Regions from separate parts of the Mesorhizobium sp. C395A genome, predicted to be linked through region 2. Evidence: riboswitches for the same ligand, from Rfam matches in the RefSeq annotation. Region 2 holds a riboswitch; each other region holds the start of a gene.

Region 1 (4,360 bases), 1.2 Mb from region 2:
GTCGGTCGTCACCGGTCCGAGCGTATAGAACGGCGCCTCGCCGCAGACGGCGAGTTGCTTGTCCATGTTCGCCTTGATTTTGTGCATCGGCACGTGGCCAGGCCCCTCGATCATCGCCTGGCAATCCTTCGCCCAGGCGATCTGCGTCAGCTCGCCAAGCGTTTCCAGCTCGGCGAACTGCGCCGCGTCGTTGGCATCGGCGATCGAGCCGGGACGAAGGCCGTCGCCGAGCGAGAAGGAGACGTCATAAGCGCGGCAGATGTCGCAAATCTCCGCGAAGTGCTCGTAGAGGAAGCTTTCCCGGTGAAGGTGCAGGCACCATTTGGCCATGATTGAGCCGCCGCGCGAGACGATACCCGTCACCCGGTCGACCGTCAGCGGGATGTAATGCAGCCGCACGCCGGCGTGGATGGTGAAATAGTCGACGCCTTGCTCGGCCTGTTCGATCAGCGTGTCGCGGTACACCTCCCAGGTCAGATCCTCGGCAATGCCGCCAACCTTCTCGAGCGCCTGGTAGAGCGGCACCGTGCCGATCGGCACCGGCGAGTTGCGGACGATCCATTCGCGGATGTTGTGGATGTTGCGGCCGGTCGACAGGTCCATCACCGTATCGGCGCCCCAGCGGATCGCCCACACCATCTTTTCGACCTCTTCGGCCATCGACGATGTGACGGCGGAGTTGCCGATGTTGGCGTTGATCTTGACCAGAAAATTGCGACCGATGATCATCGGCTCGCTCTCGGGATGATTGATGTTGGCGGGAATGATCGCGCGTCCGCGCGCCACCTCGTCGCGCACGAATTCGGGTGTGACGAAATCGGGCAGCGTCGCGCCGAAAGCCTCGCCGTCGCGCTCAAGCTTTCCGCGCAGGATCTCGCGACCAAGGTTCTCGCGGATGGCGACGAACTCCATTTCGGGTGTGATGATGCCGGCGCGCGCATAGGCAAGCTGTGTCACCGCCTTGCCGGCCTTGGCTCTGAGCGGCCGGTTGCGAACGGGAAACTCCGGTGTCAGGCGTTCGCCCACCGCGAATCCGTTGTCTTCCGGCCGGACATGGCGGCCGTCATAGGCTTCGACATCGCCCCGCGCGATAACCCATTTATGGCGAATCCGCGCGAGGCCCTTTTCGATGCTGGTTTCGACTGTCGGGTCGGTATAGGGGCCGGACGGATCGTAGACGATGACGGGCGGTTCGCCCGCCGTCGGATGGACGGAGATTTCGCGCATCGGCACCCTGATCTGCGAGTGGATGGTACCGAGCTTGTGGATTTTCCGGGAGGCGGGCAGCGGTCCCGTCGACACTGCGGGGGTGAGGGCATTCATCTTGAGCTCCTTTGCTCATGCATTGGAGACCCAGTTCTGTGCCGGAAGGATGAAAAGACGCTTCTGTAGACCCGCCGAAACAGGACCTCGGGCGTAAACTCCCGCAAAGCGCTTGCACCGTCCCTACGCCAGTATGAACTGGATCAGGTTCAACGGGTCACTGCGCCGCGAAAGCCAGCAGTATCTCAGCCCCTTGCCGGGACTCCCCTGGTGAATGCCTCAGGTTGAACGGGCCGGCGCGGCTTTGTCAAGCGCATTTGGCCCGCCCACTGTCAAATCAAGGACCGCGTCGTCTTCTTGGCAAATCAGGCATCTGCCCCTGCTCTGTTCCACATCCTATTTGGGTGCAAGGCCACCACTCAGCGGAACCCTCAGAGAAGGAAACCGTCCAGATTTGGCTAGACTGCTCGACGATAAGTCCAGAGCTGTGCCGGCGGTATGTTGCGGACGACGAAGTCATAGTGGGAAACCACGTAACGGTCTGGCATCTTGATCACCGGCGACAGAGGTCCGTATGTGATCTGAATCACGGGCCGGCCGGCAGGAATACGGGCAAGCAGATCCTCAACCAGCGCGACACGCTGTTGCATTGGAAAGCTCAACAGCGGGACTGCACTTATAACGCAATCGAACTGTTCACCTTTGCGCTCACCCAGAGCTTCGTCCAGCGCAAATGCGTCGCCCAATCTGAAGTCCACATTCGGGAAGCGTTGCACCAGGCCGTCGTAGAAAATCCTGGAATATTCGACTGAAACCAGCTGGTGCGGCTTGATTCCCCTAGCCAGGATCGCCTTTGTGATGACACCGGTTCCCGCGCCAAGCTCCAGAATTGGCAATCCTGACCGTGGGTTCACCACGCTTGCCATCCGGCGTGCCGCATAAACCGAAGTGGGAATAAGGGCTCCCACGCCCTTCTTGTCCTTCTGCCAGCCTTTGAACAATTCAACTTCTTCCTCAAACCTTTTGCCGAGCCGCTCCTTCAGTCGCAAAATCATATCTTCTCCTTGCGTCAGCCGCTTACCCAACGTCATGAATTTGGCAAAGCGCGTTTTGGCCAATCTCGACACCCTTTACAAGCCCGTTAAGACTGCTTGCGTGTCACGACGCGGTCAGCATGAATTGCCCCTTAACGCACTTTCATGTTTGCTGGGCCTATGTCTCGCCCTCGCTTGCTGCCCGAAAAAAGTTTCCCGAGCTATGCGTATCTGCCCGGCAAATATCCGCATCCGGTGCGTGATCCCTTGGGCCACAGTTACCGATCAGATCCGGTGACCGTCGCCGTTGGCGAAGCGCTCGGCTCAGATGTGTTTCTCTGGGGAATCGACCTTTTCAACCACGGTTACTACTGGGAAGCCCATGAAGCCTGGGAGCCTCTCTGGCAGGCTGCGAAACAAAGCGCTCAGCACCGCCTGTTCTTCAAGGGACTGATCCTGTTGGCGGCGGCCGGCGTGAAGATCCGTGAGGGAAAGCGGGTCGCTGCGGCGCGCCATGCGACAAGAGCTGCAGGGCTTTTTCGTCAGGTGGTGAGAGTGCCGGGCGGCCTGTTTGAGAAAGCACTGGGAATGACACCCGCCGCGCTCGCTGAACATGCCCAAGCGATCGTAGCTTACCCGGTTGTTCTGCGGGAGCCAAAGCCTGCCCAGCCTGAGCCCGTCTTTGATTTCATACTCGCACCAGTATCCGAGAGCGTTTGATCGGCAATTCAGTGGTCCAAGCTAACTTTGTCAGCAGGAAACGGGGCCTTTGAAAACCGCTCACCACCCGCATGCGTCACAAACAATAAGAGTGCAGTAATGTTTATAGGCAACTCGCGGCCGCTTCGATGTCGATGGTCTGAGGGTCGGGGCTGACCGGTGGCGCTCGTAGCCAATCGATTGATGGCAGAGATGCCGGCCGGGCTTCAATGACGGGGATGGCGAAAAGCTGAGTGCTCGGGCTTGCGGGCCGAGCTTGTCGGCCGCTCGATGGAAAGTGTCATTTGAGGTGGGGTCTCGGCCGCGTGCAGCTGAAAGACACGCTCGTCCAGTTCCTTGTCCACTTCCGTCAGACGATGATTGAGGCGAAGGTAGTCCGTCCAGGTCGGCGTGCGAAACGTTTCTGTCCAATGCATAGGCTTCTGCAGGTTCCGCTGGAGCGTCCAGTTCCGAGCACCGACGCGGCTGTGAACATGGCGCCGCTGCCGCATGAGGTCGAGGAAAGCCTCGAGATTTCTCTCGGCTATCAGATATTCGACCTTGACCACGATCGGGCCGCTTCTCGGCTTCAGATTGAGAGCGACAGCCGGGGCATCGAATTCCTCCAGAGGATCGGGCTCTGAGTCGCGGCGCTCGCGAAGAGGAAACAGAACGCCGGCTGCAGCGACGAACATCAGGGAGGCAGCGGAACCCTCCAGCGCCAGGCCCAGCGAATGGTTTTCGGCCACCGTGCCCCACACCCAGCTGCCGAGCGCGATGCCACCATCTATCAAAGCATAGTAGATCGAGATGGTGCGCCCCACGACCCAGCGCGGGCTTGCCAGCTGCACGCTCACACCGACCCCTGACCAGGCGGTGACCCAACCCGCGCCGCCCAAAGCGAGTGCAATTGCCGCCACCCCGATCGAAGTTGTCAGTGCCAGGGAAAGTGAGCACGCCGCGCAGGCGACGCAGGAGAGCCTCATCAGCCGCTCCTGCGACAAGCTCCGTCTGAACAGGCTGTTGGAGAGGCCAGCGAAGACGGCTCCGGTCCCGAAGCCGGCCATGAGCGCGCCATAGGCAAGCGGGCCTCCTCCCAGCTGGTCGCGGACAACCACCGGCAGCAGCGCGAGTATGGCAATGCTCGCCAGGCCAAAGAGGGTTCCGCGCGCGATCGCTGCCTTGATCTCCGATGACATCGCCGTGAAGCGCAGCCCGTCATAAATTGCCGTCCTCATCGACTCGCGAGGAAGAGGGGAAGAACGAACCTTCCACTTGCAGCGCCAAATGGTAGCCAAGGGTACGAAATAGGTGAGCGTGGTTACGGCGAATGCCGCCATAAGGCCAAATGAGGCGACCACAAT
Region 2 (4,360 bases):
GGAGACGAACTCGCCGGCCGCGACATGAAGCGAAATGCCGGCGAGCACCTCAAGCGCGCCGAAGTTCTTCCTGATGTCCCGGAGTTCGAGCCGCGTCATTGACGGTTCTCTTCTGCAGCTTCAACCTTGCCGTCGCGGCTTTCGCTCCCTGCATTCTCCCAAGGCATGGCGAAGCGCTGGACGAGCACCGAAATGGCGAACAAGACAAGCGTGAGCGCGGCGCTGACGGCGACCGCGGCGAGCACCAGATCGGGGCGGAAATTATTTTTGGCATTCAGCATGTAGATGCCCAGCCCCTTCGCCGCCCCCGCATATTCGGCGAAGATCGCGCCGACGACGGCGTAGGTGATGGAGATGCGCAGCCCGGCGAAGAAATAGGGCAGCGCCGAAGGCAGGCGCGCCAGCCAGAAGATACGCCAGCGCCCTGCCCCCATGGCGGCGAGCATCTGCGAAATCTCCTTGCTGGTCGCAGCAAAACCTTCGACCAGCGCGACCATCATCGGGAAGAAGGTGACGAGCGCCACAAGCAGGATTTTTGGCATCAGCCCGAAGCCGAACCACAGCACGATGAGCGGCGCGATCGCGACCAGCGGCAAGGTCTGGCTGACGATCAGCAGCGGAAACAGCGCGCGGCGCAGCGGGGCCAAGAAATCGACCAGCGCCGAAAGCACGAAGGCAGCGACCAACGAGCAGGCGAAGCCGGCTGATGTGGCGCGGATGGTGGGCAGCGTGTTGTCGGCAAGGGCGGCGCGATGCTCCCAGGCCTGCTGCAGCACGCGCGACGGCGCCGGCAGCATGGTGGGCGCAGCGCCACCATAGCGGGCGTAGAGCTCCCACGCCGCGAGGAGCAGGGCGGAGGCGCAGGCGGCGGGGATGGTCTTGGCGATGGCTGCGGCTAATCTCCCCCCTCGAGGGGGAGATGTCGCCGAAGGCGACAGAGGGGGTCGTCTCGCATGGAGCGCCCACGCCTTGCCGATGCGAAAAGGACGTCGGCGCTCCACGCGCTGGGACCCCCTCTGGCCTGCCGGCCATCTCCTGCTCGAGGGGGGAGATTCGTGGGCATCGCGGTCTTCGCCAATCGCCAATGGCTCCCCTCCTCTTTGTGCTGAGGTGTCAGAGGCATCTCCTCCACGCAATGGGTCAGATAAACCAGCCACGGCAATATCCTCGAGGAACGACGCTTGAGCCGCGGCTCAGACGGCGCTCGGGCTGTTCGCCGAGATCGTGATGTCGAGGGTGACGTGGCCGGCGCCGGGGCCGAAGCGGCAGAAGGCCTCGTTGAGCGTGGCAAACACCGCACCGGCATCGCCACGCAATTTGGTGCAGAAGTTCTTTGGGCGCTCAAAGACGCCGGACTGTTTCAGGAAATCGATGCAGCCGTAGATCTCGTCCATATGGTCGCCCGTGCCCATAACGTAGAGCGAGAACTGCGCCGCCACCGGCTGGCCGGTCGACGGCGTGGCCTGGACAGCGCGGATCGCGGCGATCTTGCGCTCGTCCAGCGGAATGGCGGGGCCGCCGGTCTCGTCGGAGCGGCAGATCGGATCGTCGGGCTCGCCCGGACAGCCGCGCGAGACCGCCGCCGAAAGCACGCAGTGCTTGCCGCTTTTGGCCGCCGCGACGAACAGGTCGCGCATGGCGGGAAACAGCACCTCGGGCGGCCCGACCATAAGGGTCGAGATGTCATCGGTTTCGATCCGCAGCCGGTCGCGCCAGGGATCGAGCGCGCCGAGCGCGCCGAGGATGACGCCGACGAAATCGTCGGTCATGGGATAAAGGGAAATCTGTGCGCCTGAAAACATCGCCCGCCTCGCTCCGCTGGTATTATCCAGATCAGCTTTAGGGTCCGAAGGCTTGCCGCCCTCATCTCAGCCCCGACCATACGGAGCACCCCTGTGGATGAGCGGGTTAAAGCATTGTTCGCGACAGTGGGGAAGCCGTTTGTTGAAGGCACTGCGGCAAAGTGTTTTGGGCCAGACGGGCCGGGCGCCCGGGCGTTCAGAGCGACTCGTCAGTTCGTTGCGTTATAAGATTTCCACGAATTTCTTATAACTGCGTTGAAATTCAAGCTGATAAACGTAATTATAAGAAAACGGCAGAGCCTCCGCGCAGCCCTTACGGTTTCTGGATTTCCTTATCCGCGACCCCATCCGAACTGTGCTGCTGCATCGCTGGGGCTTGCCTGTGCTGGTCCCCTCGCCCCAGCGCTACGCCATCCACAAGCTGATCGTCGCCTCGCGACGCGGGCCGAGCGCTGGCGCCAAGCGGGAGAAGGATCTCCATCAAGCGCGCCTGCTGACCCAAGCGCTCGAAGCCACACGTCGCCAGGACGACCTTGCCTTCGCCTTCATGGAAGCGTGGGACAAGGGCGAAAACTGGCGCGAGACGATCCGGCGCGGCCTGAACCTGTTCGACGCCGACACGAGGGAAACAGTCAACACCATCCTGGGAAAATCCCTCCGCGAAATTGGTGCGAGTCCTGAAGGATTCACGATGCGTGATTAGCTGAAGCGACCGCTGCTATATTCATTGTCATCGTCCCAACTGTACGAATTGGCTTGACGCTCATTCGTACATAAAGTACGATATCTCTTTTCGCAGAGAGGAATGTCCTTGAGCACAGCGAACCATGTTGCCTTCGCCGATCTCTCTCGTCCTTTGCCGTCATCTCCGTCGTTGCCGCCGCCTTTATTGCCGCCCCCTTTGTTGCCCTTGTCATTCGATCAGTGCCAACGCCTCGCCGGGGCCTGGCGAATGGCCAGCCAGGACATCGCCGACGACATCCGCTTCATCCGCCAATATCTGAAAGTCGTTGCCGAGAAGGACGAGAGGCTGTCGACCGGCACCCTTGTTCACAGCCGCGCCTATGTCGAGGCCTGCGCCGGCTGGCTGCCACAGACCGTGACGCGCTATCTGCGCCACCTGCGCCAGATCACCGAATGCGAACTGGCTATGACAGCTGCCGGGATTCGCTTTGCGCTGTCGAGTTATGCCTGGGAGGCATGAGGGCGCCTGTCGCGAAACACAAGGAATTGCGCTGCCCATCGCAGGCGCAATTCGTCAGGTTGAGAGGCTCGGGCGCGCTGAACGGCGAACGCCAAGGATGGCCCGGCCAGCGAATTCCGGCCTTGCTTTATTTCGACTGGCCTTATTTCTGGCCTTATTTCGATTTGGCTTTGCCGGACTTTGCGGCGGCAGGCTTCGCGGCCTTTGGCTTGGCGGCTGCCTTGGCGGGCTTGGCGTCAGCATTCTTCGCTGCCTTTTTGGGCTTGGCGACCGCGCCATCGACTTCAGCCGTGGCCTGCTCCCAGTGTTCCTGATGCGCGCCTTCAGGCCGGCCGGCCTTTTCCCAGATCTCGTGCGCGCGCTGGCGAATGCGGTCCTGTTTGTCGTCCGTCACTTAAGCCTCCGTGGTTGGGTCCGGTCGGTTGGTCCAGATTCCACGAAAACATTAGCCGAAAATTCGGCCGGCGTCTTGAGTGACGAGACATTTCAGCGCGGGTCGGAAATCACCGCAACGCCGAGCAGCGCCGCTTTCTTGACGATCAGCCCCGCGAGGTCGGCATCCGAACGATCGGTGCCGGTGCGCTCCCGCAGGAGCGCGATCGCTTCCTTCATCGATAACAGCGCCGTGTTGCGCTCGGCCAGCAACTTGTCGCAACACGCCGCAACATTGGCGGAGTTCGGGGTCTCGACATGCGGCAACATGGCAATTCTCCTTTCATCATGTTCGTCATTCGGCCCTGCCGCCCTTTTAGGAAGAACGACAGGGCCGTATCACCGATGAATGGTTAGGTTGTCGAGCGTTACTCGACCACCTCGACAATCCTGCGCGTGCTGGGGTCGACCAACACGGTATGGTTGTCGACGACGGCGTATCTGTACTGAACGTCCGGAACCTCCTGCAGCTCGACAGTGTCAGGCAAGGCAGTGCCGACATTCAATTCGACGCCGAGCAGATTGACCGAGGCAAGCGGATGTTTCTTTACGTACTGGTGCACGACCGTGCGCTGTTCCGGGGTGATGATCACCTGCTGCTGTGCCGGCTGCGTGACGATGACCTCGTCGGCGGCGGCAATGCCGATACCAGCGATCATGGCGAGCCCGGCGACGGCGGGAATAAGGATGGTTTTCATCTTCGTCTCCTGTCGTTGTTGGCGAGCTCCGCCGTGTTCCCGCATGAGGCGAAAACAGCGCAGATCGAGGTGGCGGGCTCCTGGAGGCAAACGCAGCCGGTACGGTCTTGTTCCGCAAGCGGAGACTAAATTGATCGGCTTCCCGGTCATGCCAGCAGAACCCGCACCCGCAAGATTCGCATTGAAGCACAATCCCTCAGGAGACCGTCGACATGGATGATGCA
Region 3 (4,360 bases), 2.9 Mb from region 2:
TGGCCAAAGCCCTTGTCGAGGCGGCGGGTCTGGCCACGGTCGAGCCAGACAGTGGCGCGCGAGACGCGTTCGAGGAAGCGACGGTCGTGCGAGATGACGATCAGCGCCGAAGACGTCCGGACAAGCTCTTCTTCCAGCCATTCGATGACCGACAAATCGAGATGGTTCGTCGGCTCATCAAGCAGCAGAATATCGGGTTCGGGCGCCATGACGCGGGCAAGTGCTGCGCGGCGCGCCTCGCCGCCGGAGAGATCGTTGGGGTTCTCCGTGCCGGCGAGGCCGAGATGCTCCATCAGATATGTGGCGCGGTAGGGATCGTCGGCAGGCCCAAGCCCGGCCTCGACATAGGCGCGCACATTGGCAAAGCCGTCCATGTCGGGCATTTGCGGGAGATAGCGCACCGTTGCCGAAGGCTGGCGGAAGACCTCGCCGTCTTGCGGCTCGATCAGACCAGCAGCAATCTTCAGGAGCGTCGACTTGCCGGAGCCGTTGCGGCCGACGAGCGCGATCTTGTCACCGGCGGACGCCGTCAGTTCGGCGCCATCGAGCAGCGGCGTGCCGCCAAAGGTCAGTCTTATGCCGTCGAGGTTGAGAAGGGGCGGGGCCATGTCAGCTTTCAGGCAAGGGGTAGGGGTGGGCGAGCAGCAGCGCGCGGCCATGGCCGAGCGCGATTTCGAGGCCGCCCCCGGTCGTGTTGGACTTGACCTCGTTCGAGATGGTCAGCGACGAGCCGAACACGACCTCGACATGGTCGAGCGGCCACTTCGCGCCGGACACGGTGAGGCCCGAAAGATCGGAAAAGCCGAGCACCGAAAACAGCGTTCCGTCGGCATAGTCGAAGCCGGCCTTGCCAGGCAGCAGAGGGGCGCCTTCCTGCGCTCCGCTGGTCAACAGCAATTTTGTGCCGGCCTCGGCCAGCCGCAGGCTGAGCGCCAGATGGAGGAAGGCGTGGTCGGCGCGCTTGCCGCCGAAAGCGCCGGCCAGCACCAGGCTGGTGGCGCCGCGTTCCAATGCCGCCGCGATCGCCAGTTCGCCATCGGTCTTGTCCTTTTCGGGAGGAAACACCTCCCGCGGCACGGCGGCGAGATCGGCAGGCAGGTCCGCCGGCACGGAATCGAAATCGCCGACCCACAGCTCCGGCATCACGCCGAGCAGGCGGGCATGATCGATGCCGGCGTCGGCGGCGATGACGCGCGTGCCCGCGACCTGGCGGTCGAGCCGCGGCGTGCGGACGAGATCGCCGCCAAGCAGGATGGTGAATGTGCTCATATCCGCTGGCCCTTACCAGCCCCGCCGACGAAACGGAAGGCCGAGCGGCACCGTCACTCTTTGTTGGAGCATGATCTTTTTCCGGAAACGGATTCCACTTTCCGGGATCACGCTCGGGCAAACTTCCACTTGCGTGGCACCTTGGCCGGGCCTATGTGTCGAAACGCTCTAACGGGGTGCCGGACGCGATCTTCGCGGACCGGCTGAGAGGCAGTCTCGCCAACCCGCTGAACCTGATCCGGTTTGTACCGGCGGAGGGATTAGACGCTTCGGACAGCCCGACGCCTCAATTCCTTTCAACACGAATGAAGGAGGCGCCGATGCGCATTTTTTTGTCCCGTCTTGTCCCAGCGCTTGGGCTTGCTGTTTCGCTACTGGCAAGCCCTGCGTGCGCGCAGGAAAAACTCACGATCTATACCTATGAGAGTTTCACTGCCGACTGGGGTCCAGGCCCCCAGGTGAAGAAGGAATTCGAGGCCGAGTGTGGCTGCAGCGTCGACTTCGTCTCGGTGGCCGACGGCGTCGCGCTGCTCAATCGCGTCAAGCTCGAAGGTGCGTCGACCAAAGCCGATATCGTGCTTGGCCTCGACACCAACCTCACCGCGGAAGCCAAGGCTTCCGGCCTGTTTGTCCCACATGGCGCGGTGGCTGAAAACAACGTGCCGGGCGGCTGGAGCGACGACACTTTCGTGCCCTACGATTATGGCTATTTCGCCGTCGTCTACGACACCGAGAAGCTGAAGAACCCACCGAAGAGCCTGAAGAAATTGGTCGAGGGCGATGCCGCCGACAAGATCGTCATCCAGGATCCGAGGACGTCGACGCCGGGCCTTGGCCTGCTGCTGTGGGTTAAGTCGGTCTATGGCGACAAGGCGCCGGAAGCCTGGGCGAAACTCAAGGGCAAAGTGCTGACGGTGACGCCGGGCTGGAGCGAGGCCTACGGCCTGTTCACCAAGGGCGAGGCGCCGATGGTGCTTTCCTATACGACGTCGCCGGCCTACCACATGGTGGCGGAGAACACCGGGCGCTACCAGGCGGCCTCGTTCGAGGAAGGCGAGTATCTGCAGATCGAGGTCGCCGGCATCACCACCACGGGCGCGAAGAATCCGCTGGCGGCGAAGTTCCTGGCCTTCATGACCGGGCCGAAATTCCAGGATGTCATTCCGGAGACCAACTGGATGTTCCCGGCCGGGAAAACCGACAAGCCGCTCAATCCGGCTTTTGATAGGCTGGTCAAGCCGGCGAAGACCTTGCTGTTCAGCCCGGAAGAGGTCGCGGCAAATCGCAAGGCCTGGGTGGATGAATGGCTGGCGGTGATGAGCAAGTAGATTTGGCTGTATAGTCAAAAGATGAGTGCTCTACGGCGCCCCCCTCTGTCCTGCCGGACATCTCCCCCACGAGGGGGGAGATTGGCCTTTACGTTGACTTTCGCCAATCTCCGAAGCTGCAGGAATGATCGGAGCGCTAAAACCGCCAATCTCCCCCCTCGTGGGGGAGATGTCCGGCAGGACAGAGGGGGGCGCGAAGGAACGCGACGCCCGGTAAAGAGTGCAACGCTCTGACCCCCGCATCACGGCCGGCATTGTCGCGCTTGCGGCAATCGCGCTGCTGATCGGTGGCGCCTTCGCCGGCCTTATCCGCGAAGGCGCGCACGACCTTTCCGGCGCCGCGTCCGCCTTTGACCTCTATCTCCTGCGCGTTGTCCGCTTCACGCTCTGGCAGGCTGCGCTCTCGACTCTGCTTTCCGCCGTACCGGCGCTCTTCGTCGCCCGGTCGCTGTCGCGGCATCCGCGCTTCTTCGGACGCGGCTTCATCCTGCAGCTGTTCACTGTGCCCCTTGCCTTGCCGGCAATTGTCGGAGCGCTGGGCATACTGGCGCTCTATGGCCGCGCCGGTTATTTCGCCGCGATCGGTGGCCAGAGCTGGCCCGACATCTATGGGCTGTCGGGCATCCTCGTCGCCCACGTCTTCTTCAACCTGCCGCTGGCCACCCGGCTGTTCCTCGAAGCGCTGGGAACGGTGCCGGCCGATCAATGGCGGCTGGCGAGCCAGCTCGGCATGGGGGCGAGGCCAGCCTTCCGGCTGATCGAGTGGCCGGTGCTGCGCGCCGCGCTGCCGGGCGTCGCCGGGCTTGTCTTCATGCTTTGCATCACCTCCTTCACCATCGTGCTGATCCTCGGCGGCGGGCCGGCGGCGACGACGCTGGAAGTCGCCATCTATCAGGCGCTGCGTTTCGACTTCGATCCGGCGCGAGCGGTGACGCTGACGGTGCTGCAGATCGCGCTGACTTTTGCCGTCATGCTGGCGCTGACGCGGCTCGGCGCCAATGTGACCGGCGACGCCAATTTGCCTGTCGCGCCGCGCCGCTATCACTTGGCCGGCAAAGCAGAAACAGCGTTCAACGCCGTCCTGATCGTGCTCGCCTTGCTGTTCGTCGCCGGACCAATGGCGGCCACCGTCGCGTCCGGCCTCGGCGCCGATCTCGGCCGGCTGGCGGGCGAGAGTGCCGTGCGTCAGGCGACCCTGACCAGCGCCGGTCTCGCCCTCTCGGCGGCGCTACTTTCGGTGGCGCTGTCGCTGTCGCTCATCATGGCTCGGCGGGCACTGTCGCTGCGCCGCCGGTCCAGTGCCCGTTCATTGCTCGAACATGCCACCGACACCGGCGCCGGCTTCGTCCTCGTCGTGCCGCCCATCGTCATCGGCGCCGGCTGGTTTCTCCTGCTGCGCACGGTCAGCGATGTCTTTGCCATCGCGCCGGTCATGGTCGTCACCGTCAATGCGGTGATGGCGATGCCCTTTGCCATCCGCGCGATGCGCCCGGCCTATGATGCGGCGAGCGAGCGCCACGAAAAGCTGTGCGCGCAGCTCGGCATTGCGGGCTGGAACCGGCTGCTTCTGGTCGACTGGCCATCGCTCCGGCGGCCGCTGGCCACCGGCTTTGCCTTCGCCATGGCGCTGTCGCTCGGCGATCTCGGCGTCATCGCGCTGTTCGGCAGCGATTCGGTGCAGACCTTGCCCTATCTCCTGCTGGCGCGCATGGGCAGCTATCGCACGGCCGATGCTGCCGGGCTGGCTTTGCTGCTCGGGGCGG

What was found. A riboswitch is a leader RNA that binds a small molecule or an ion and turns the genes downstream of it on or off. The one in region 2 is predicted to bind thiamine pyrophosphate.
Region 1: another riboswitch for thiamine pyrophosphate. It lies ahead of thiC (phosphomethylpyrimidine synthase ThiC); the one in region 2 lies ahead of NLY37_RS03865 (YkoF family thiamine/hydroxymethylpyrimidine-binding protein).
Region 3: another riboswitch for thiamine pyrophosphate. It lies ahead of thiB (thiamine ABC transporter substrate binding subunit); the one in region 2 lies ahead of NLY37_RS03865 (YkoF family thiamine/hydroxymethylpyrimidine-binding protein).

What each region holds. Positions count from the first base shown of each region.
Region 1 covers NZ_CP100473.1:5,982,496-5,986,855, forward strand. Annotated here, with positions in the region: gene thiC (phosphomethylpyrimidine synthase ThiC) at 1-1,323, opposite strand, end outside; TPP riboswitch at 1,426-1,542, opposite strand; gene pmtA (phospholipid N-methyltransferase PmtA) at 1,722-2,318, opposite strand; gene NLY37_RS28990 (DUF309 domain-containing protein) at 2,493-3,017, shown strand; gene NLY37_RS28995 (MFS transporter) at 3,224-4,360, opposite strand, start outside.
Region 2 covers NZ_CP100473.1:790,348-794,707, reverse strand. Annotated here, with positions in the region: gene NLY37_RS03875 (ABC transporter ATP-binding protein) at 1-99, opposite strand, end outside; gene NLY37_RS03870 (ABC transporter permease) at 96-938, opposite strand; gene NLY37_RS03865 (YkoF family thiamine/hydroxymethylpyrimidine-binding protein) at 1,194-1,802, opposite strand; TPP riboswitch at 1,793-1,905, opposite strand; partial or broken gene NLY37_RS03860 (GSU2403 family nucleotidyltransferase fold protein) at 2,107-2,505, shown strand; gene NLY37_RS03855 (hypothetical protein) at 2,755-3,006, shown strand; gene NLY37_RS03850 (DUF2934 domain-containing protein) at 3,161-3,400, opposite strand; gene NLY37_RS03845 (hypothetical protein) at 3,493-3,708, opposite strand; gene NLY37_RS03840 (DUF1236 domain-containing protein) at 3,807-4,136, opposite strand.
Region 3 covers NZ_CP100473.1:4,219,727-4,224,086, reverse strand. Annotated here, with positions in the region: gene NLY37_RS20665 (ABC-F family ATP-binding cassette domain-containing protein) at 1-608, opposite strand, end outside; gene NLY37_RS20660 (thiamine diphosphokinase) at 610-1,269, opposite strand; TPP riboswitch at 1,432-1,546, shown strand; gene thiB (thiamine ABC transporter substrate binding subunit) at 1,590-2,597, shown strand; gene thiP (thiamine/thiamine pyrophosphate ABC transporter permease) at 2,818-4,360, shown strand, end outside.